DNA from 4 places in the Mycobacterium sp. MS1601 genome. Region 2 is predicted to be linked to each of the others. Evidence: riboswitches for the same ligand, from Rfam matches in the RefSeq annotation. Region 2 holds a riboswitch; each other region holds the start of a gene.
The links. A riboswitch is a leader RNA that binds a small molecule or an ion and turns the genes downstream of it on or off. The one in region 2 is predicted to bind cobalamin.
Positions count from the first base shown of each region.

Region 1: linked by a shared signal. The riboswitch ahead of metE (5-methyltetrahydropteroyltriglutamate--homocysteine S-methyltransferase) and the one ahead of BVC93_RS06820 (ABC transporter substrate-binding protein) in region 2 are both predicted to bind cobalamin.
Region 3: linked by a shared signal. The riboswitch ahead of cobN (cobaltochelatase subunit CobN) and the one ahead of BVC93_RS06820 (ABC transporter substrate-binding protein) in region 2 are both predicted to bind cobalamin.
Region 4: linked by a shared signal. The riboswitch ahead of BVC93_RS12290 (ABC transporter substrate-binding protein) and the one ahead of BVC93_RS06820 (ABC transporter substrate-binding protein) in region 2 are both predicted to bind cobalamin.

Region 1 covers NZ_CP019420.1:196,064-201,989, forward strand. Annotated here, with positions in the region: gene BVC93_RS00960 (bifunctional 2-methylcitrate synthase/citrate synthase) at 1-1,006, shown strand, start outside; gene metE (5-methyltetrahydropteroyltriglutamate--homocysteine S-methyltransferase) at 1,061-3,352, opposite strand; cobalamin riboswitch at 3,452-3,662, opposite strand; gene BVC93_RS00970 (DUF998 domain-containing protein) at 3,661-4,098, opposite strand; gene crtI (phytoene desaturase family protein) at 4,222-5,727, shown strand; gene BVC93_RS00980 (phytoene/squalene synthase family protein) at 5,727-5,926, shown strand, end outside.
Region 2 covers NZ_CP019420.1:1,406,542-1,412,467, reverse strand. Annotated here, with positions in the region: gene BVC93_RS06840 (carbohydrate ABC transporter permease) at 1-169, shown strand, start outside; gene BVC93_RS06835 (ABC transporter ATP-binding protein) at 185-1,264, shown strand; gene BVC93_RS06830 (cysteine hydrolase) at 1,356-2,006, shown strand; gene BVC93_RS06825 (MOSC and FAD-binding oxidoreductase domain-containing protein) at 2,009-3,730, shown strand; cobalamin riboswitch at 3,722-3,845, shown strand; gene BVC93_RS06820 (ABC transporter substrate-binding protein) at 3,876-5,438, shown strand; gene BVC93_RS06815 (ABC transporter permease) at 5,463-5,926, shown strand, end outside.
Region 3 covers NZ_CP019420.1:582,668-588,593, reverse strand. Annotated here, with positions in the region: gene BVC93_RS02770 (cytochrome P450) at 36-1,469, shown strand; gene BVC93_RS02765 (DUF3887 domain-containing protein) at 1,502-2,122, shown strand; cobalamin riboswitch at 2,349-2,472, shown strand; gene cobN (cobaltochelatase subunit CobN) at 2,502-5,926, shown strand, end outside.
Region 4 covers NZ_CP019420.1:2,514,850-2,520,775, forward strand. Annotated here, with positions in the region: partial or broken gene BVC93_RS12280 (transglycosylase domain-containing protein) at 1-1,230, shown strand, start outside; partial or broken gene BVC93_RS12285 (glycosyltransferase family 87 protein) at 1,227-2,828, shown strand; cobalamin riboswitch at 2,802-2,941, shown strand; gene BVC93_RS12290 (ABC transporter substrate-binding protein) at 2,969-3,919, shown strand; gene BVC93_RS12295 ((2Fe-2S)-binding protein) at 3,919-4,557, shown strand; gene BVC93_RS12300 (FecCD family ABC transporter permease) at 4,554-5,570, shown strand; gene BVC93_RS12305 (ABC transporter ATP-binding protein) at 5,567-5,926, shown strand, end outside.

The DNA of each region.
Region 1 (5,926 bases), 1.2 Mb from region 2:
CGGTTACCCGGTGCAGGACCTGGCCGCGCAGTGCAGTTTCGAGCAGGTCGCCTACCTGCTGTGGAACGGAGAGCTGCCGACCCCGCATCAGTTGGAGCTGTTCTCCCAGCGGGAGCGGGCGGCGCGGCGACTGGACCGCTCCATGCAGTCGTTGCTGGCCAAGCTTCCCGACACCTGCCATCCGATGGACGTGGTGCGCACCGCCATCAGCTATCTGGGTGCCGAGGACCCCGATGAGGACGACCCGTCCACCAACCACGCCACATCGCTGCGGATGTTCGCCGTGCTGCCCACCATCGTCGCCTTCGACATGCGCCGTCGGCGCGGGCTCGAACCCATTGCCCCGCACAGTCATCTGAGCTATGCCGAGAACTTCCTGAACATGTGCTTCGGCGCCGTTCCCGAACCGGTGGTGGTGCAAGCCTTCGAGCAGTCGATGGTGCTCTACGCCGAGCACAGCTTCAATGCCTCCACTTTCGCCGCAAGGGTGGTGACGTCCACCCAGTCGGATATCTACAGCGCCGTCACCGCAGCCATCGGTGCGCTCAAGGGCTCACTTCACGGCGGCGCCAACGAAGCCGTCATGCATGACATGCTCGCCATCGGCAGCGCCGACCGGGCCGCGGAATGGTTGCACGCCAGGCTGTCCCGCAAGCAGAAGGTGATGGGGTTCGGCCATCGGGTCTACCGCAACGGCGACTCGCGGGTGCCGACGATGAAGGCAGCCCTGGTCCGGGTGGCAGCGGTGCGCGACGGCCAACGCTGGCTGGACATCTATGAGGTGCTGGAGCGCGCCATGGCGGCCACCACCGGAATCAAGCCCAATCTCGACTTCCCCACCGGTCCTGCTTACCACCTGATGGGGTTCGACATTCCGAGTTTCACACCAATTTTCGTGATGAGCCGCATCACCGGCTGGACCGCGCACATCATCGAGCAGGCCGCGTCCAATGCCCTGATCCGGCCGCTGAGCGAGTATTCGGGTCCGCCGCAGCGGGCGCTCTGATTTGGGCGTGATTCCCACCGCGCAGCGGTGGGAATCACGCCCAAATCGCATGAACTACTCGGCGCGTACCTGTCGGGCGGCGGCCACCATGTTGCGCAACGAGGCCCTCACCTCCTCGGTGCGACGGGTTTTGAGCCCGCAGTCGGGGTTGACCCACAACCGCTCGGCAGTCACAGCAGCCATCGCGGCACGCAACGACACGGCCATCTCCTCGGTGGTGGGCACCCGCGGCGAATGGATGTCGTAGACACCGGGTCCCACGCTGTTGCCGAAGCCGATCGCGTTCAGGTCGTCGAGCACCTCCATGTGCGAGCGGGCCGCCTCGATGGAGGTGACGTCGGCATCCAGGTCGGCGATGGCCCCGATCACCTCTCCGAACTCCGAATAGCACAAGTGCGTGTGAATCTGGGTGCAGTCGCTGACCCCGGACGTCGACAGCCGGAACGCAGCCACCGCCCAGCGCAGGTACTCCTCTTTGTCCTTGACGCGCAAGGGCAGCAACTCCCGTAGTGCCGGTTCGTCGACCTGGATGATCGCGATGCCCGCTGTTTGCAGATCCACCGTCTCGTCACGGATCGCCAGCGCGATCTGATTGGCGGTGTCCGCCAACGGCTGGTCATCGCGGACGAAAGACCAGGCCAGAATCGTCACCGGCCCGGTCAGCATGCCTTTGACCGGCTTGTCGGTCAGCGACTGGGCATAGGTGGCCCAGTCGACCGTCATCGGCCGCCGCCGCACCACGTCGCCGTAGAGGATCGGCGGTCGCACACACCGGGTGCCGTAGGACTGCACCCAACCGTTCTGCGTGGCGAAGAAGCCGTCGAGCTGCTCGGCGAAGTACTGCACCATGTCGTTGCGTTCGGGCTCTCCGTGTACCAGGACGTCGATGCCCAGCTCTTCCTGCAGTGTGATGACTTCGGCGACTTCGGCCTTCATCCGCCGGGTGTACTCGGCCTGGTCGATCTCCCCGGCCCGCAAGGCGGCGCGCGCTTGACGGATCTGCGTGGTCTGCGGATACGAGCCGATGGTCGTGGTGGGAAGGACGGGCAGGCGCAGCCGGGCGTCCTGCGCGGCGCGGCGCTCCGGGGCGGCACCTCGGTGCAGACCCGCGGCCAGCACCGTGCCGAGCACTGCGCGGATGTCGGCATTGTGCAGCCGCGCATCCGATCTGCGCGACGCCACCGCCGCCGCCGAAGCCGCAAACACGTCCTCATCGCGTTCACCGCGCACCGCCGACGCCAACGTGACCACCTCGCGGACCTTTTCGGCACCGAACGCCAGCCAGCTGCGCAGCGCGTCGTCCAGCCCTGTCTCCGGCTCCAGCGAGTACGGCACGTGCAACGTCGAGCACGACGTGGACACCGCTACCGCGCCGACCGATCCCACCAGCGCGTTGAGCGCGCCGAGCGCTTTCTCCAGGTCGGTCGCCCAGATGTTGCGCCCGTCCACCACCCCGGCGACGACGAGCTTCTCCGCCAGTTCGGGAACCGCCGTCACGGCTTGCTCGCTGCCTGCCGCCAAGTCGACGCCGATGGCCTCGACCGGGGTGCGGGCCAGCGCGGGCAGCGCCGCGTCGAGTCCGCCGAAGTAGGTGGAGACGAAGATCGACGGTCGTTCGGCCACCTCACCGAGACGGCGATAGACGGACTCCGCGAGACCTGCGGCGTTGGAGAGGATGTCGGTGACCAGCACGGGTTCGTCGAGCTGTACCCACGAAGCGCCCGCTGCGGACAACCGGCCCAGCAGGTCGATGTACAGGGGAACGAGATCGTCGAGCCGTTCGATCGGATCACCACCACCATCAACGGCTTTGGCCAACGCGAGGAACGTGATGGGCCCGATCACCACCGGGCGAGCGGCGATCTTCTGTGACAGCGCTTCCGCGAGCTCACCGAGCACTTTGGTGGGGTGGAGGCTGAAGGTCGTCGACGGGCCGATCTCCGGGACGATGTAGTGGTAGTTGGTGTCGAACCACTTGGTCATCTCCAGTGGGGCGATCTCCCCGGTACCACGAGCGGCGGCGAAGTAGCGGTCCAGATCGTCGTCGACGACGGCCACCCGGGGCGGCAGCGCACCCAGCATCACCGCGGTGTCCAGCATTTGGTCGTAGTAGGAGAACGTGTTGACCGGAATCGAGTCCAGGCCTGCGGCGGTCAGGGCCGCCCAGGTGGAAAATCGCAGACCCGAGGCGACGGCCTCGAGCTTGGCGCGGTTGATCTTGCCGGCCCAGTAGTTCTCGGTGGCGCGTTTGAGTTCGCGGTTGGGCCCGATCCGGGGTGAACCGAGAACGGTGGCGGAGAAGGTCGGTGACACGGGATGGTTCCTTCGGTACGACGGAGTGCCCATCGCCCACGGCCGTACCGCCGGACCGACCACCTGCACGACGCAAGGGATCACCACGCCGGCCATACGCCCAGTCCACGAGGCGATGCGCCGCCGGACGCGGCGCGCCCGGCACAACTGGCAGGTCTTCGGACTCACAGGCGCGCATCCGTGGATGCTCCTACTGGCCGTCGCTTCCCGATGCTTGACATCAGTGCCGTTGACGGCGGTCGTTCCTGCATACCGCTGCGGGACAGTCCCGGATTCTCACCGGGTTCCCTCTTGCGATGCCCTTGACGGATGTCAAAGGCAAACCAGCTGCACCGGGAACACTACCGCGAACGTCCCGCGAGCAGCACCACCGCGGTGACCAACTCCCAGACGATGATCGGGTACACCGACCGACACCAGGACCAGCGGCCGGCGCCACCACCCACAACGAGGGCCAGGTTGCCACCGATGATGGCGAGCCCGGCGCCGATACCGTGCCACGGCACCTTGGTGTCGAGGTAGCTCGGGAACACGGCGATGACCACGTTGCCCAGCGCATTCACCGCGGCGGCCGCGACGAAACCGCGCCTGGTCAGGACCGGCTCCGCTCCGTGGGTGACAACGACGGCTCCGACTGCGAACAATGCACCGTGAACCACGAACCCGACGTTCATAACGGTTGCGACGCCGAGGTCGCTGAGGTAGTTATACAGGTAGCTGTAGCCTGGGAGTGCCTTTGCTGCAAGAGCTTCGGAGGCCAGGTAGACAGTCGCGCCCACAATCCAGCAGCCAGCTGCCGTTCGCCCCGAGTCCACAGCGTTTCTGGTACCCGAGAAGCGATGTTTTCGACCTGGCCAGAACGGGAACTTCCTTCGCACTGTCTGTAGCCCGGGAGGACCTTCGTGACCCTGCGTTTCCGTCAACCCCGCCGCGTGGTGGTGGTCGGAGCTGGTCTTTCCGGGCTCTCTGCTGCCATGCACCTTGCCGGCCGCGGTGTCGCGGTCACAGTGCTGGAGCGCGGCCACCACCCCGGCGGACGGATGGGCCGAGCCGACATCGACGGCTACCGGCTCGACACCGGGCCCACCGTGTTGACCATGCCGGAGATCATCGACGACGCCTTCGCCGCAGTGGGCGAATCCAGTGCCGACCGCTTGGACCTGATCCCGGTGGCACCGGCATACCGGGCCTCCTTCGCCGACGGCACCGCACTGCAGGTACACAGCGATGCGGCGGCCATGGCCGCCGAGGTGGAACGCTTCGCCGGCCCGCAGCAGGCGCAGGGCTATCTGCAACTGCGCCAATGGCTCACCCGCCTCTACGACGTGGAGTTCGACGGCTTCATCGGATCGAACTTCCAATCACCTCTTTCGCTGGTGAACTCCGATTTGCTGCGGTTGCTGTCCATCGGCGGGTTTCGCCGCTGGGACTCCGTGGTCAGGCGATTCCTGACCGATGAGCGCCTGCAGCGGGTGTTCACCTTCCAGGCGCTGTATGCGGGGGTGCCGCCGCAGCGGGCGCTCGCGGTGTACGCCGTCATCGCCTACATGGACACGGTCGCCGGGGTGTACTTCCCGCGGGGCGGCATGCGTGCCGTGCCGGACGCCATGGCTGCCGCAGCCAGCGCCGCAGGAGTCGAATTCCGTTACGGCACTTCGGTGACCGAGCTGATACACAGTGGCGGCGTGGTCAGCACCGTGGGTACCGACACCGGCGAGCGGTTCGCGGCCGACGCCGTGGTGTTGACCACCGAACTGCCCGACACCTACCGGATGCTCGGTCGAACGCCGCGTCGATTGCTACGCCTGCGTCCGGCGCCATCCGCCGTGGTGGCGCACATTGGCTGCCGCGCAACAGGTTCAGACCTTCCCCACCACAACATCCTGTTCGGAGACGCCTGGCGCGACACCTTCCGGGAGATCATCGACCACGGCACGGTGATGTCGGATCCGTCGCTGCTGGTCACCAGACCCACCGTCGCTGATCCCACACTGGCACCCGAGGGCCGCGACCTGCTCTATGTGCTGGCTCCTGCCCCCAACACCGAGGTCGGCACCATCGACTGGTCGGCGATCGGTCCCGCCTACACCGAGCAGATGATCGAGACGGTGGACCGCCGGCTTCCCGGCCTGATCGAGGACCCCCAGTTGCTCGACGTCGTGGATCCGTCCGGCTGGGCCCGGCAGGGCATGGCCGCAGGCACCCCGTTCGCGTTGGCGCACAACTTCACCCAGACCGGGCCATTCCGGCCGGCGAACCGGATCCGCGGTATCGACAACGTGGTGCTCGCCGGGTCGTCCACCGTGCCCGGAGTCGGCGTCCCGACGGCGGTGATCTCCGGCCGACTGGCCGCCGAGCGGCTCACCGGTTCTCCTTCCCGCAGACAACAGACGATGGTGGTGCGCTGATGCTCAGCTCTGAACTCGATGCCGCAGGCGTCCACGACCCCCAACTGCGCGAGGCCTATCGGGTGTGCCGCGAATTGAACGCCGAACACGGCCGCACCTTCTTTCTGGCCACCCGCCTGCTGGCGCCGGACCAGCGTCCCGCCGTACACGCGCTCTACGGGTTCGCCCGCCGCGCCGATGACATCCTCGACGATCTCGA
Region 2 (5,926 bases):
CAATGCCTCGACCATGCCTGTGTACCTCGTCGGCTTCATCGCCGGTGAGGGTCAGTACTGGGCCGTGCTGTCCGCGGCCGCCACCATGTCAGCACTTCCCGTGATCCTCTGCGGGTGGTTCGCCCAGAACAAACTCGTCCGCGGCCTGTCCTTCGGCGCCATCAAGTAAAGGAACCAAACTCCAATGGCCTCAATCGCATACAAGAACGCCACCTGCATCTACGAGGGCTCGGACAAACTCGCGGTGGACTCACTGAACCTCGACATCAACGACGGTGAGTTCGTGGTCCTGGTGGGACCGTCCGGATCCGGAAAGAGCACCGCGCTGCGGATGCTCGCCGGACTCGAGGAGATCGACGAGGGCACCATCGAGATCGGCGGCAAGAACATGGTGGGCGTGCCGTCCAAGGACCGCGATATCGCCATGGTGTTCCAGAACTATGCGCTGTATCCCAACAAGACCGTCGCCGAGAACATGGGCTTCGCATTGAAACTGCGCGGGGTCTCGGCCGACGAGCGGCGCCGCAAGGTCGAGGATGCCGCCAAGATCCTGGACCTGACCGAGTTCCTGGATCGCAAACCCGCCAAGCTGTCCGGCGGCCAGCGCCAGCGGGTGGCGATGGGGCGGGCAATCGTGCGTGAGCCGCAGGTGTTCTGCATGGACGAGCCGCTGTCCAACCTGGATGCCAAACTGCGCGTGCAGACCCGCACCCAGATCGCCGCACTGCAGCGTCGCCTGGGCACCACCACCGTCTACGTCACCCACGACCAGGTGGAGGCCATGACCATGGGCGACCGGGTTGCGGTGCTGCGCAACGGGAAACTGCAACAGTTCGCCTCGCCGTCGGAGCTCTACGACAACCCGGCCAACGCCTTTGTCGCCGGCTTCATCGGCTCTCCGGCCATGAACCTGCTGACGGCGCCCATCGTCTCCGACGGGGTGCGCATCGGAGATGCCTCCACGCTGGAACTGGAGCGCGATCAACTGACCAGATTGCACGACGCCGGACTCACGGAGGTCACCGTCGGGGTGCGGCCCGAGCAACTGGAGCTCTCGGACTCCGGCACCATCGAGGTGGTGGTGGACCTGGTGGAGGATCTCGGCAGCGAGGCCTACCTGTACACCCACGCGTCACCGGGTGTGCAGCTGGTCGCGCGCTCCCTACCCCGCACGCCTGCGCGGCTGGCCGAGACCGTCAAGCTGCGCAAGACCTCAGACGGCGTGGTGCATCTGTTCCACCCGGAAAGTGGAGAACGGCTCTGACACTGCCGAAATCGGGCGAATAAGCGGGACTGTCCGCGGATAGCTCGGCGGAACTGGGAGGATCCGGAGGAATCGAGAGAAGAGGACCTCCATGCACTACCACCCCTCGGATACCGCAGTGCTGATCATCGATCCACAAAACGATGTGCTGAGCCCGGCCGGACGCAACTGGGAGGTGCTGGCGGCGAGCATCACCGAGAACAACACCGTCGCCCACCTGGTCGAACTGCTGGGGGCCGCCCGCGCGGGCGGCTACCCACTGGTGGTCTCACCGCACTACTTCTATCCGGTTGATCACACGTGGTTGTTCAACGGACCCCTGGAATCCGACGAACTGAGCAGCGACACCTTCGCACGTCAGGGTCCGCTGACCCTCGACGGTTTCGCCGGCTCCGGCGCGGACTGGCTCGACGACCTCCGAGAGTTCATCGAAGACGGAGCCACGGTGGTGGCCAGCCCACACAAGGTGTGGGGCCCGCAGACCAACGACGTGGTGCTGCAACTGCGAAAGCGGCGGATCACGAAGGTGGTTCTGTGCGGCATGCTGGCCAACATCTGCGTGGAATCGCACCTGCGCGACCTCCTGGAGCAGGGCTTCGAAGTGGCCGTGGTCCGCGACGCCACCGCGGGCCCGCGTCACCCCGTGCGCGGTGACGGCTACCAGGCCGCGCTGATCAACTTCGCCTACCTGGCGCACGCGGTGGTTTCCACCGACGAGATCGTCAGCGCCATGAGGGGCTAGAGATGGCGACCCTGGTCTCGGTCAATGTCGGTTTGCCCGCCGATGTGGACTGGAACGGACGGACCGTGCACACCGCGGTCTACAAGTACCCGGTGGCCGGGCCACAGACTGTGCGCCGCCTCAATATCGACGGCGACGGGCAGGGTGATCTGGGTGGGCACGGCGGCGAACAACGCGCTGTCCTGGTGTACCAGCTGGAATCGTATGACTACTGGTCGGCGGTGCTGCAGCGAGATGATCTGCGGCCGGGGCACTTCGCGGAGAACTTCACCGTCGACGGCCTGGCGGATCACGAGGTTTGTATCGGTGACCGGTTTCGGGTCGGCGGCGTGGTCCTGGAGGTCACCCAGCCGCGGGTGACCTGCTACCGGGTCGGATTGCGGCTGGGCGAACCGCGGATGCCTGCGATGCTGGTCTCGCATCGGCGTCCCGGGTTCTACTGTCGGGTGATCGAGGAGGGCCTGGTGCAGGCCGGCGACACGATCACCAAGATCTCGGCAGGGCCCGAGCACATCTCGGTCGCCGACATGGACGCGCTGCTGTATCTACCCGGGCATGCCCGCGACGATCTGGAACGGGCACTGAGGATCCCGGCCTTGAGTCCAGGCTGGCAGGGATCCCTGCGGGCGTTGGCAGACGCGGGCGAGGGCCGCGGCAATGTCGGACTGAGTTCGGTTGCCTCCGGCGCCCCACCGGCCTGGCCGGGGTTCCGCGCGCTGCAGGTGGTGGGGCTGCAGCGGGAGAGCCGCGACGTCCTGTCACTGAGGTTGGCTGCGCCCGACGGCTTGCCCGCCTGGTTGCCCGGCCAGTCCGTGACCGTGCGACTGCAACCGGATTCCGGAAGCGCGGTGGTACGGAGCTATTCGCTGTCCAACCTGGCAGGCTCCGCCGAGTTCCGCATCAGCGTCAAGTTGGAGCCCGACGGCCGGGCAGGGGCGTACCTGCACAGTCATGTTCGCGTCGGTGACACCCTCGACGTGGCCGCACCCCGCGGTGCGTTCGTGCTCGACGACGGCGACAGCCCGATCATGTTGTTATCGGCGGGCATCGGAGTCACTCCGGTGTTGTCGATGCTGCACACGTTGGCCAAGAGACGCTCCGAGCGAGAGGTGTGGTGGGTGCACGGTGCCCGAGCTGGTGCCGAGCACAGTTTCGCCGCCGAGGTGCAGAGCCTGCTCGATCAGTTGCCGAACAGTCACCGCCACATCGTCTACAGCACACCCGGCGCGGGTGACGTGGATTTCGACGGAACGGGGCGGCTGTCCCTCGAGGTACTGGCCGGCCTGGGAGTGCCCGCCTCCGCGGAGATCTATCTGTGCGGCCCGGACCGGTTCATGGCCGCGATGTCGGCCGGGCTGGACGCCGCACATCTGCACGCCGAGACCTTTGGCGCCGGTGCTGCTTTGACGCCGGGCCTGGCTGCCACCACGCCAGTACAGCCGCACGCACCGCAGGGCCGGGCCGGCACCGGTCCCGGTGTCGCCTTTGCGCGCAGTGCTCTGACCGTTGCATGGAGTGACCGCTTCGAGACTCTGCTCGACTTCGCCGAGGCCTGCGATGTGCCAACCCGGTGGTCGTGCCGCACCGGGGTGTGCCACACCTGTGAGACCGTACTGCTGTCCGGCGAGGTCCGCTACGACCCCGAACCGCTGGAGCCGGCCGCGGCAGGCAACGTCCTGCCGTGCTGCGCCCGCCCAACCACCGATGTGGTGATCGACCTGTGATGGTTGAATGGTCTGCGTCCCACGCAGGGAAACGTCGGTGTGAATCCGAGGCTGTCCCGCAACTGTGACCTGCTTGCGTCCAGCGCGAGCAGGGAGCCAGATCGCCTGCGTGGGTTAGTGACACCACGAGGATGGACAACCGAACATGTTCGAACGACGTCGTTTCCTGCTGGGCGTAGGTGCTGGCGGGCTGGCCGCCCTGGGCGCCCCGGTTCTGCTGAGTAGCTGTGGCAGCGAACATTCCACGGCACCGAACTCGGGTGAACCCGTCACCGGTGGCACGCTCAGGACTGTGTTCGCGGGAACCTCGGCGACCGCGGACGTGCTGGACCCTCACGTGGTGGGACATTCCGCGGGCGGAGCACTGTCGAAGAGCGTGTGGGATCGCCTGGTCGAGTACAACAACGACCTGACGCTGCGCTACCGCCTGGCCGAAGCACTGGAACCCAACGCTGACGGCACTCAGTGGCGGGTGAGGCTGCGGCCGGCAGTGGAGTTCAGCGACGGGTCCCCGCTGACCGCCCGCGACGTCATGTGGAGCTTCGAGCGGATGCTCGACCCCGACAAACCCTCCTCGGGCGACCTGTCCATGGTCGACCTCGCCGGCAGTCGGATGATCGACGATCTGACGCTGTCCATCGCCATGAACGAGCCGCTGGCCGACTTCGGTTCGGTACTTGCCGGTTGGTATGTCTACGTCGTCAAGAACGGCACCACGACTTTCGACTCGGACACCCTGCCCGTCGGCACCGGGCCCTTCGTCGCGGAGTCCTGGTCACCGGGCGACCGGGCCCGGCTGATACGCAACGACCGCTACTGGGACGGACCGGCTCGTCTGGACGCTGTCGAGATGTTGCAGATCGCCGCGGCCGAACCAAGGCTGAATGCGTTCTTGTCCGGCGAAGCCGACGTGGTCTACGAACTGGCCCCCGCGCAGGCGAACACCCTGCGCGATCAGCCCGACATCTACCTTGTCACGCCGCCGGCGGGAATCATGTCCGCCTTCCAGATGCGACTGGACGCTGCGCCGTTCGACGACGAGAGGGTGCGCGAAGCACTCCGATTGTCGGTCGACCGAGAAGCGATGGTCGATTCGGTGTTCTACGGCTTCGCCGAGCAGGGCAACGACCTGTACGGAAAGGGCGCGCCGTTCTACAACTCGGAGCTGCCCCAACGGAGCTACGACCCGGACAGGGCGCGGGAGTTGCTGCGCGCAGCGGGCCACGAAAACCTCACCGTCACACTGCACACCGCCGATGTGAGCCCAGGACAGTTGGAGTCGGCGACACTGTTTGCCGAGCAGGCCAAAAAAGCCGGTATCACCGTGGAGTTGCAGACCGAGCCCAACGACATCTACTTCTCGCAGATCTCCGGCAACCGGCCGTTCACTCAAACGGGCTGGTGGAACTACAGTCTGGACTACTTCTACGGGCAGACCATGACGTCGGACGCACCCAGCAACGGCACGGGATGGAAGAACCCCGAGTGGGACCGCATGTTCGCCGAAGCCAGGGCCGCCATGGACACCACACGCAGGGCGGAGCTCTACGCCCAACTGCAGGAACAGCTCTGGAACGAAGGCGGCTACATCCTGCACACCTTCGCGCTGCAGCCGACCGCGGTCCGCAACCATGTGCAAGGGATCCGCGACGGCGTGCCGGGCACCGGTGACTGGGCCAACTTCTCCACCAGCTGGGTGCTCCAGTGACCCGTCTGCGCGGCTGACGCGCCCGTGGCTCGTTATCTCGCCCGTCGGATGGCCGGCGCGCTGCTGGTGGTGGTGATCGTCGCCGCCGCGGTGTTCTGGTTGTTCGAACTGCTGCCGGGCGATGCGGCCACCATCCTGCTGTCCCGGCAGGGAGCCGGACAGCCCGATCCCCGCCAACTCGAGATGTTGAGGGCTGAATTGGGGCTCGACCGTCCGGCTTTGGAGAGATTCGCCGAATGGGCGGCCGGACTGGCCGGCGGTGATCTCGGGGTCTCGTTGCTGTCACAACGACCGGTGTCGGAGATCATCGCCCCGCTGTTGGGCAACTCCATGGTGCTGGCGGCGGTCACCGTCGCGATCCTGATCCCGCTGTCGGTGACCCTGGGACTGGCGGCGGGCGCACGCCCGGGAACCCGCTTGGACAAGGTGGTCAGTTCGGTGGCCCTGTCCGCGGAGTCGGTGCCGCCGTTTGTCATCGGAGTGTTGTG
Region 3 (5,926 bases), 820 kb from region 2:
ATACGTACAATAACGACAGCGGCGGAGGTGCGAGCGTGGCGGTGATCGTCGGCGGAGTCAGCAGTGGCAGTGCGCTGCGGGACCGCCGGATTCCACACCCTCCGCGCCGGGTCCCGCTGCTGGGGGACATCTTCAGCTTCCGGGGCAGCGAGCCCGCCCAGTCGGTGGCCGATCTGGCCGCCCAATTGGGTCCGCTGTTCGAATTCGCCTTCCTGGGGGCACGATACGTGGTGGCCGCCGGCGCGGAAGTGGTCACCGAACTCAATGACGAGAGCCGGTTCTGCAAGCACCTCGGGCCGGACATGGTGGCGCTGCGGGTGGTCGGTGGGGACGGGTTGTTCACCGCTGACAACGACGAACCCAACTGGCGCAAGGCCCATCAGCTGCTGATGCCTGCCTTCTCTCAGGCGGCGATGCGGCGCTACCACCCGACGATGCTGGCCGCCGCGACCGAACTGACCGATGCCTGGGACACCGCCTGCGAGAACGGAGCCTGCGTCGACGTCTCCGCCGACACCACCCGCGTCACGCTGGAGACCATCGGCCGGTGTGCGGCGGGCTACTCGTTCGGCGCGTTTCAGTCGGACCGTCCCCACCCCTTCGTGGAGAACATGGTCGAGGCGCTGGTGGGTTCGGACCGCCTCGGGGTGTTCCGGGCGACCTTCCTGCCGAAGTTCGTCGGTGACCGCTATGAACGCAAAGTCAGGCGCCACGCCGCCCAGATGCACCGGGTGGCCGACGAGATCATCGCCGGGCGCAGAAGCGAAGGGCTGGGTCACCATGACGACCTACTGGAGATCATGCTGGCCCCCGATGCCCCGCTCGACGAGGCCAACATCCGCTACCAGCTGATCAACTTCCTGGTTGCTGGGCATGAAACCACTTCGGGTGCACTGTCTTTCGCGATCTACTTTCTTTCGACGCATCCTGAGGTGTTTGCGCGGGCCCGCCACGAAGTGGATCGGGTGTGGGGTGAGGCCGATGAGCCCGACTTCGAGCAGATCGCCAAACTGAGATACGTCCGCCGAGTGCTCGACGAATCGCTGCGGTTGCAACCCACGGTGCCTGCGTACTATCGGGCGGCGCGTGAGGACACCGTGCTGGCGGGCCGGTACAGGATGCGCAAGGGGGAGTGGGCCCTGGCGTTGACGACGACGTTGCACCGCGATCCGCGTTGGAGTGGACCGGGTTTGGCCACGGTGGACGAGTTCGACCCGGATCGCTTTGCGCCGGTACATCTTCGGTCCCGGCCCGCCCAACTGTACAAGCCGTTCGGCACCGGTGAGCGGGCGTGCATAGGACGGCAGTTCGCGTTGCACGAGGCCGTGCTGGTACTCGGCACGCTGATCCGGCGCTACGACCTGGTGGCCGACCCCGGCTACACGCTCACAGTGGCTGAGCGGCTGACGCTGATGCCGAAGGGTTTCCGGTTGGGGCTCCGGCGGCGAGTTCTGTCAAGAAAATATTGACGAATGGCCGGAAGTCAATCTAATCTTGACGTATGTCCGCTTCCTTTACCGCGACGGGCCAGCAGCTCCACCGCCAGCTCGGTCAGATCCTGGCTGCGCCCGTATTGCGTGACGACAACGATCCGCTCGAGTTGGTGCGCGCGGCGCACGATGTCCAGGGCATGGCGGAGGCGTTGCTGGCCGCAGCTGTGCTCCAGGCACGAGACGAGGGCCGGACATGGCAGGAGATCGGCGGAGTGCTGGGTGTCTCGCGCCAAGCCGCTTTCCAGCGCTACGGCAAGCCGATCGATCCGAGAACGGGAGAAACCATGAACACCACTGCTCTTGCCGGAGCCGACGAACTGGCCGCCGCGGTCATCGACGATCTCGCTGGAGTCCGCTGGGCCGATGTCAGCGCTCGCTTCGATGCCACGATGCGCGAACGCCTCTCCGAGGAGGGGCTGGCCGAGGCCTGGGTGCACATCGTGGGGTTGGCCGGGGCGTACGAGAGTCGGGGCAAGACCGATGTCATGCGGGCCGGGGACTTCACGGTCACCAACACGCCATTGGCTTTCGAGGCCGGTGATTATGTCGCTCGCATCACCTTCCGGGACGACCGGACGATTGCCGGGTTGTTCCTCCTCGACGCTGATGCGGCCCAAGCGCACCAGTAGCGTGAACACGACAGTTGCCACCAGGGGCCTGCCATGAACCTGCGCCCGTGCACACGTCTTTCCCGTTGAAAGACTCCATCATTCAGATTCCGCCGGCTCCCGGAGTTGACGACCTCGGTTCGGAGAGTGTGAGGGGTTTGGAGATCGGGAAGCGATGCCGGGCGGTGGCCGCCGGGTGTCGGGTGCGTGGTGGCGATGTCCTGGCGTCCTCTCCGGGGGACACCTACACTAAGCTGATTCCCGCACACCTCGTGGAACAGGAACCCGGTGCGAATCCGGGGCGGTTGCGCCACTGTGAGATTCCGTTTACGGGGTCCCAGCCAGACACTGGCCACGAGGATCCACAGTTGAGGGGCGCCAACCCCCGGGGAGATCGATCATGCCTGATGACGTGACCCGTATTGCTTTGTTGTCCACCTCGGACACCGATCTGCTCTCGGCCCGCGCCAGCGGAGCGGCGTACAGCCTCGGCAACCCGGCGCGCCAGCCGTTGGAGCCGGTGCTCGACGGCGCCGACGTGGTGGTGATGCGGGTGCTGGGGTCCTCCGACGAGATCCGCGCCGAACTGGAGACCCTGCGGGCCAGCGGCCTGCCGATGGTGATCCTCGGCGGGGAGCGCCAGCCCAGCCCCGAGCTGATGGAGAACTCGACGGTGCCCATTGGGCTGGCGGCCCAGGCCCACGTCTATCTCGCCGAAGGCGGCCCGGCCAATCTCGGGCAACTTCACGCATTCCTCTGCGACACCGTGCTGCTCGGCGGCGACGGCTTCGAACCGCCCGCCGTGATCCCGGACTGGGGCTACGCCGACCGCCCTGCGCAGGCCGACGGCAAATCGAGAGTGGGCATCCTCTACTACCGGGCCCACGAGATCAGCGGCAACGCCGGGTTCGCGCACGCACTGGCCGACGCCATCGACGCCACCGGCGAGGCCGTGGGCGTCCCACTCTTCGCGTCGTCGCTGCGCAGCGCGCCCGAGGAACTCTACGAGGCGTTCTCCACGTTGGACGCGCTGATCGTCACCGTGCTCGCCGCTGGCGGATCCAGGCCCGCCGGCGTCAGCGCCGGCGGCGACGACGGGTCCTGGGACATCGAGCGGCTGGCCGCCCTGGACATCCCGGTGCTGCAGGGCCTGTGTCTCACCTCGTCTCAGCAGGACTGGGAGGCCAACGACGACGGCGTGACCCCACTGGACTCGGCGAACCAGATCGCCATCCCGGAGTTCGACGGCAGGGTGATCACGGCGCCGTTCTCGTTCAAGGAGATCGACGAGGACGGCCTGCCGCACTACGTCGCCGACGCCGAACGCTGCGCGCGGGTGGCCGGTATCGCCGTCAACCATGCCCGGCTGCGCCGGGTTCCCAACGGCGACAAGAAGCTTGCTCTGGTCCTCTCGGCGTATCCCACCAAGCATTCCCGGGTCGGAAACGCCGTGGGTCTGGACACCCCGGCCTCGACCGTGCGCCTGCTGCACCGACTGGCTGCGGCGGGGTACGACGTGGGTGACGGTTTCGGCGTGCTCGGAATCGACGACGAGACCGAGGCCGGTGACAAGCTGATCCACACCTTGATCGCCGCGGGTGGGCAGGACGAGGAATGGCTCACCACAGCCCAACTCACCGACGCGCATGTGACGGTCAGTGCCCAGCAGTACGCCGCGTGGACCGCGGACCTGCCCGCGGGTCTGCGCGGGGAGATGGAGCAGGCGTGGGGCCCGGCGCCCGGCAAACTGTTCGTCAACGATGCCGGTGACATCGTGCTGGCCGCGTTGCGGGCAGGCAACATCGTGCTGATGATCCAGCCGCCCCGCGGTTTCGGCGAGAACCCGGTGGCCATCTACCACGATCCCGATATGGCGCCGAGTCATCACTACCTGGCTGCATACCGTTGGCTGGAGCAGGGTTTCGGTGCGCACGCGGTGGTACACCTGGGTAAGCACGGGTCCCTGGAATGGCTACCCGGCAAGAACGCCGCGCTCTCGGCTGACTGCGCCACCGACGCCACCATCGGCAGCCTGCCGCTGATCTACCCGTTCCTGGTCAACGACCCCGGTGAGGGCGCGCAGGCCAAGCGTCGCGCACACGCCACCATCGTCGATCACCTGATTCCGCCGATGGCTCGCGCCGAGACCTACGGCGACATCGCGCGACTGGAACAGCTTCTCGACGAGTACGGCAACATCGCCTCGATGGACCCGGCCAAACTACCGGCCATCCGAGGTGAGATCTGGAATCTCATGCGCGCTGCCGAGATGCACCGCGACCTCGGCCTCGATGACCGTCCGGAAGACGAAGAGTTCGACGACTTCCTGCTGCACGTCGACGGATGGCTGTGTGAGATCAAGGACGCCCAGATCCGCGACGGCCTGCACGTGCTCGGCGGCGCTCCCGTCGGGCCGGCGCGGGTCAACCTGGTGCTGGCGATTCTGCGGGCCGCCCAGGTGTGGGGTGGCCGCGACCACGCCGTGCCGGGGCTGCGCGCCGCGCTCGGTCTGAAAGAGGACGCCGAGACAGCCGCTGTCGACGAGATCGAGACCCGCGCCCGCGGACTCGTCGAAGCCATGGACGCCGCCGGCTGGGATGCCGCCGTCGCGACCACTCTGCACGACGACCCCGAGGTGCAGTCGGTGCTGCGGTTCGCCGCTACCGAGGTGGTGCCCCGGTTGGCGGGCACCGTCGGTGAGCTCGACGCCGTACTGCACGCTCTCTCAGGTGGATTCGTGCGCCCCGGACCTTCTGGATCGCCGCTGCGCGGTTTGGTGAACGTGTTGCCGACGGGCCGCAACTTCTACACCGTCGATCCCCGCGCGGTGCCGTCACGCCTGGCCTGGCAGACCGGCCAGGCGATGGCCGAATCGCTGGTGGCTCGTTACCTCGACGACACCGGTGCCTATCCGGAGTCGGTGGGTCTGTCGGTGTGGGGCACCAGCGCCATGCGTACCTCCGGTGACGACGTGGCCGAAGTGCTTGCGCTGCTGGGTGTTCGACCGGAATGGGACGAGGCCTCGCGACGGGTCAGCCGGCTGGAGATCATGTCCCTGCAGGAACTCGGCCGACCGCGCATCGATGTGACGGTCCGGATCTCCGGGTTCTTCCGCGACGCCTTTCCGCATGTGGTGGCGATGCTCGACGACGCCGTACGCATGGTCGCCGCACTCGACGAGCCGGACGAGCAGAACTTCGTCGCGGCCCACGCGCGCGCCGATATGGCTGATCACGGCGACGAACGCAGGTCTACCACAAGAATTTTCGGATCAAAACCGGGTTCGTATGGCGCCGGTATCCTGCAGGTGATCGAGGCCGGCACCTGGCGTGACGACAAAGACCTGGCCGAGGTGTACACCGCGTGGGGCGGGTTCGCCTACGGTCGTGGTCTCGACGGGGTGGCCGCCGCCGATGACATGCGCACCAACTATTCGCGCATCAAGGTGGCAGCCAAGAACATCGACACCCGCGAACACGACATTGCCGACAGCGATGACTACTTCCAGTACCACGGCGGCATGGTGGCCACCATTCGTGCGCTCACCGGTTCCGATCCCAAGGCCTACGTGGGGGATTCCACGACACCGGATGCGGTGCGCACCCGGACCCTGGCCGAGGAGACCGCTCGGGTTTTCCGGTCCCGGGTGGTGAACCCCCGCTGGATCTCCGCCATGCGAAAGCACGGGTACAAGGGCGCCTTCGAGCTTGCCGCCACGGTCGACTACCTGTTCGGTTTCGACGCCACCGCCGGGGTGGTGCACGACTGGATGTACGAGAAGCTCGCAAGCGAGTACGTGCTGGATCCGACGAACCGTGAATTCCT
Region 4 (5,926 bases), 1.1 Mb from region 2:
GAGCGCGGCCGAAGCGGCGGTCACCGAAACGCTGGAAGGTCAGGATCCCGACATGCGGTCGGCGGTGGTGTCCATCGATCCGAAGACGGGCGCGATCAAGGCCTACTACGGTGGCGCCGACGCCAACGGATTCGACTTCGCCCAGGCCGGCCTGCCCACCGGCTCGTCGTTCAAGGTGTTCGCCCTCGTTGCTGCTCTCGAGCAGGGCAAAGGTTTGGGCTATCAGGTCGACTCGTCGCCGCTCACGGTCAACGGCATCCAGATCAGCAATGTCGAGGGCAGCAACTGCGGCACCTGCAACATCGCCGAAGCACTCAAGCGTTCGCTGAACACCAGTTTCTACCGGTTGATGCTGGAGCTCGACAACGGCCCGGCCGACGTCGCCGACGCTGCGCACCGTGCCGGTATCGCCGAGAGCTTCCCCGGGGTGGAACACACGCTCAGTGAGGACGGCCAGGGCGGCCCGCCGAACAACGGTGTGGTGTTGGGGCAGTATCAATCCCGGGTTCTCGACATGGCCTCGGCGTACGCCACGCTGGCTGACTCCGGCGTTTACCATCGCCCACATTTTGTGCAGAAGGTGGTCAACGCCCAGGGCCAGGTGCTGTTCGACGCGGCCAACCAGGACACCGAGGGTGAGCAGCGCATCGACAAGGCGGTCGCCGACAACGTCACTGCCGCCATGCAGCCCATTGCCGGATATGCCAACGGGCACAATCTGGCCGGGGCCGGAAGTCGGCGGCCAAGACGGGCACCAACCAGCTCGGCGACACCGGCGACAACCGTGACGCGTGGATGGTCGGGTACACCCCGTCGCTGTCGACGGCGGTCTGGGTGGGCACCACCGAGGGCACCAAACCCCTGGAGAATCAATGGGGCTCGCCGGTCTACGGTTCGGGGCTGCCGTCGGACATCTGGAAAGCGACCATGGACGGCGCGCTCGACGGCACCGACAACGAGGACTTCCCCAAGCCGACGGAGATCGGCGGCTACGCCGGTGTGCCTGCTGCCCCGCCGCCACGGCCCACCGAGACCGCACCGCCGACGCCCCCGCCCGGCACGGTGATCCAGCCGAGTCTCGAGATCGCTCCCGGGATCACCATTCCGCTGGGGCCGCCGACGACGGTGCCCGCACCGGCACCGGGTGCGCCTCCTGTGCCCGGAGCTCCGGTTCCGCCGCCGGGTGATCCGCTTGCGCCTGTTCCGCCGCCGGGTCCGCCTGCTCCGTGACGGAAGAAGTCTCGCCGCAGCGGCTGGCCTCGGACACCCGCAGCGCTGATGATCGTGATCTTCCGAGCCGCAACGACAAGATGGTGTCGGCCATGTCCGATGTGGTCGGTGGCCCGGTGGGACGCCACGCGTTGATCGGCAGGCAGCGGTTCTTCACGCCGCTGCGGGTCATCTTCGTGATCGCCGTGATGTTCCTGGCGCTGGGGTGGGCCACAAAATCGCCCTGCCTGCAGACCATTGGCACCGGGTCGGCTGATCAGCGGGTGGCCAACTGGGAGAACCAGCGGGCCTACTACAGCTTGTGCTATTCCGACACCGTGCCGCTGTACACCGCGGAGTTGTTGAGCCAGGGCAAGTTCCCGTACAAGTCGAGCTGGTTGGAAACCGACGAGAACGGCCAGCCCCGCACCCAGTACGACGGCACCGCAGCTGTTCGCTACATGGAGTATCCGGTGATCACCGGTGTCTACCAGTACGTGGCGATGGCATTGGCCAAGACGTATTCGGCGCTCACGCGGGCGGTGTCGTGGCCGGTGCTCTCGGGCGTCGCCGAAGTGGTGATGTTCTTCAACATCGCGGCGTTCGGGCTGGCGCTGGCGTGGCTGACGACGGTGTGGGCCACCGCGATGCTGGCCGGGCGGCGCATCTGGGACGCGGCGCTGGTGGCCGGTTCACCCCTGCTGATCTTCCAGATCTTCACCAACTTCGATGCACTGGCAACGGCTTTCGCGATGGGTGGGTTGCTGGCCTGGGCACGCCGAAAACCGGTGTTGGCCGGTGTCCTGATCGGCCTCGGGGTGGCGGCCAAGCTCTATCCGGTGCTGCTGCTGTTGCCCATCGTGGCGCTGGCGTTGAGGTCGAATCGGCTGGCGGAGGCGGGAAAGACGGTGGCGGCGGCGCTGGCCGCGTGGCTGGTGGTCAACCTGCCGATCATGGTGCTGTTCCCGGCCGGGTGGGCAGAGTTCTTCCGACTCAACAGCCGCCGCGGTGAGGACATGGACTCGTTGTACAACGTGTTCGGAAGCTTCACCGGCTGGCCGGGTTTCGACGCCGATCTCGGGTTCTGGGAGCCGCCGGCGATTCTCAACACCGTCACGGCACTGTTGTTCGGATTGTGTTGCGCCGCCATCGTCTACATTGCCCTGACGGCGCCACAGCGGCCGAGGTTGGCACAGTTGGCTCTCCTGGTGGTGGCGGCTTTCCTGCTGACCAACAAGGTGTGGAGTCCGCAGTTCTCGCTGTGGCTGGTGCCATTGGCGGTCTTGGCGTTGCCGCACCGTCGGCTCCTGCTGGCCTGGATGACCATCGACGCGCTGGTGTGGGTGCCGCGGATGCTGTACCTCTTCGGTGAGCAGAACAAAGGGCTGCCCGAGCAGGCCCTCACCACCACCGTGCTGTTGCGGGACCTCGCGGTTGTCGGGCTCTGCGTCCTGGTGATCCGGCAGATCTACCGCCCCGCCGAGGACCTGGTGCGCTGGGGTGGGCGCATCGACGACCCGTCAGGTGGGTTGTTCGATCGCGCCCCCGATGCCCCACCGTCCTGGTTGCCGTCGTGGCTGCGGCCCAGATCGGTTACTGTCAGCACTGCCGGTCAACCCGCCGGCTCCGATGGGCAAGCAGGAAGCCGGTGTGAATCCGGCGCGGTCCCGCCACGGTGACCGGGTAGAACCCGGGAGTCCGATACTGCCCCCGCCGGACGCCCTGCTCTGGGACGAGGACATCCCGGATGGAGTCAATCGTGTCTGCACGCACCTGCCTGACCTTTCTCGCCGCCGCCGCACTGCTTGTCGGGTGTGGCTCCCAAACCCCTGATACGGCAACAACTTCCGCGATCGACAACTGCGGGGTGCAGGTTACCGTCGACCAACCGCCCACCCGGGCAGTGGGCTACTATCAGCACGCCACCGAAATGATGCTCGCACTCGGGCTGCAGGATTCGATGGTCGGCACGGTCTATCCGGACAATCCACCGTTGCCGCAGTACACCGCGGCCTATGAGGCGATCCCGGAGATCTCGGACAAGGACGCGTCTTTCGAGCAGGTGATCGCGGTCGATCCCGATTTTGTGTACGGCGGTTACAACAGCGCATTCGACGAGGCCCAGGGCCGCTCCCGGCAAGCGTTCGCCGATGCCGGTGTCACCACCTATCTCAACCCGGAGTACTGCGCCACGTCACCGATCACCATGGCGGACGTGTACGCCGAGGTCGACCGGATCGCCGGTATCTTCGGTGTCGCAGACCGTGCCGCGAGCCTCACCGACGAGATGAAGAACAGTGTGGCCGAAGCTTCCGGCGCCGTACAGGACGTCACGCCGCTGCGGGCGTTCGTCTACGACAGCGGTGAGGGCACCGCGTTCACCGCGGGCGGCCAGGGCATCGGCAATCAGATCATCGAATTGGCCGGGGCCAGCAATGTTTTCGCCGACGTGCAGGACACCTTTGCCGACGTGTCCTGGGAGCAGGTGATCGACCGCAGCCCGGAGGTCATCATCATCTACGACTACTTCGGTACCCCGTCGGTGGAGGAGAAGAAGGCCTTTCTCAAGAGCAGGCCCGAGCTGGCCGATGTCCCCGCCATCCGCAATGACAGGTTCGCGGTGCTCACCCTGCAGGACGCGGTGCTCGGCGTCCGCGCACCGTATGCGGTGGGGGAGCTGGCCGCCCAGCTGCACCCCGACAGGTTCTGATGACGCTGGTTGCGGCGTTGTCCAGGGCCGCACGGTACGGCGAGTACTTCGAGACCCAACTCGACAGCGCACCACCACCTTTCGATCTTGGTGCGGCGCTGGAGGCCAGGGCGACCCGGCTGGGTACCACCGAGGCGCGGGTGGCGGCCTCGGCTCTGCAGTACGAGTTCGCCGAACGCCTGTGGGCAGTGTCGTTGGGAGCGTGGGCGTTCGGCCGGGTGGTTCCGGACCTGACCGCACTGAAGTACGGATGCGCCGACGACAGCACCCTGATACTCGGCTTCACCGCGCCGGTGGGCACCAGGGCAGATACTCCCGGTGAGGTGGCAGGGCTGCTGTACCGCAACGTCGTCGACGTGCAGTTGGCACCGTTTCATCAACTTCTGCGGGCGACGGTCAAGATGGCCGACGGACTGCTGTGGGGAAACGCCGCCACCGCGCTGGTGCTGGCAGCGCGCTCGGCCAGTCGCGCCAGGTCGTGCTACGCCGCCACCGCGCTGCTGCTGGAACAGCCACCGTTGGCCGGCCGTCTCACCGGTCCTGTCGCTACCCCGAAGCGCCGCAGCTGCTGTCTGTACTACCGCACCGCCGCCGGGCGCACCTGCAGTGACTGCCCGCTGCCCAAGGTGCCTGCGTGAGAACCCACCCACCGTATCCGCTGGTGATCCTCGTGCTGTTGGTGGTACTCGTGGCCGCCGTGATGCTCGGGTTGGCCGTGGGATCGGTGTCGGTCCCTACCTCGGAGGTGCTCAAAGCGCTCCTGCGGCAGCCAGTTGAGCCACAGCATCAGACCATCGTGATGCAGTCACGAGCTCCCCGGGTGTTGCTGGGGGCGGTGGTGGGCTCCGGACTGGGAGTGGTGGGGATGACACTGCAGGCGCTGGTGCGCAATCCGCTCGCCGACCCGTACCTGTTGGGTGTGTCCTCCGGAGCGTCTGTCGGCGCGGTGGCTGTGATCCTGAGTGGCGTGGCGATTTTCGGCTTCGCCTCGGTGTCGGTGGCGGCCTTCGCCGGCTCACTGGGTGCGCTGGCGGTGGTCTATCTGCTGTCGCGGGCGGGTGGTCAGATCACCACCACCCGTCTGGTGCTCGCAGGGGTGGCGGTGGCTTACGTGCTGTCTGCGGTCACCAGCCTGATGTTGATCATGGCCCGTACCGGCGACCAGGCGCGGCAGGTGCTCACGTGGCTGCTCGGTGGACTGGGCGGGGCCAGCTGGGCATCGTTGTGGCTGCCCATGGGAGTGGTGCTGGCGGGTTTGGCGGTGCTGTTGGCCCAGTCCCGCACGCTCAATGTGCTGCTGGCCGGTGACGAAGCAGCCATCACGATGGGCGTGGACGCCAACAGGTTTCGGGCTCGGATGTTCGTGCTGACCTCACTGGTCACCGGTGTGCTGGTGGCGGTCAGCGGTCCGATCGGATTTGTCGGGCTCATCCTGCCGCACGCCATGCGCCTGGTGGTGGGCAGTGATCACCGACGCGCGCTCCCTGCCACCGCATTGGCCGGCGCGTCGTTCCTGGTGTTGGCGGACGTGGCGGCCCGCACATTGGCCGCGCCCCAGGAGATCCCGGTGGGTGTGCTGACCGCGCTGTGCGGCGGCCCATTTTTCCTGTGGCTGATCCGCCGAGATGCCCGCCGCGCGGTGGCGCCATGAGTGCCGCGCACCTGGAAGCGCGGGCGGTGTCGGTTCGCCTTGGCGGTCGGCTCGTCGTCGACGGTGTGTCGGTCATTGCCGAGCCGGGCGCTGTGGTCGGTATCGTCGGACCCAACGGATGCGGCAAGTCCACCCTGCTGCGAGCGCTGGTGCGTGTCCTGGCGCCGGCGGCGGGGCAGGTGTTGCTCGACGGGGTGGACATCGCCGCTCTGTCGAGCCGCGAGTTCGCGCGCAGTGTGGCGGTGGTATTCCAGGACACGGCAGGTGATTTCGACTTGCGGGCCAACGACGTCGTGGCGATGGGGCGTGCGCCGTTCAAGAGAATGTTCCAGCGCGACGACGCGACCGATGACCGT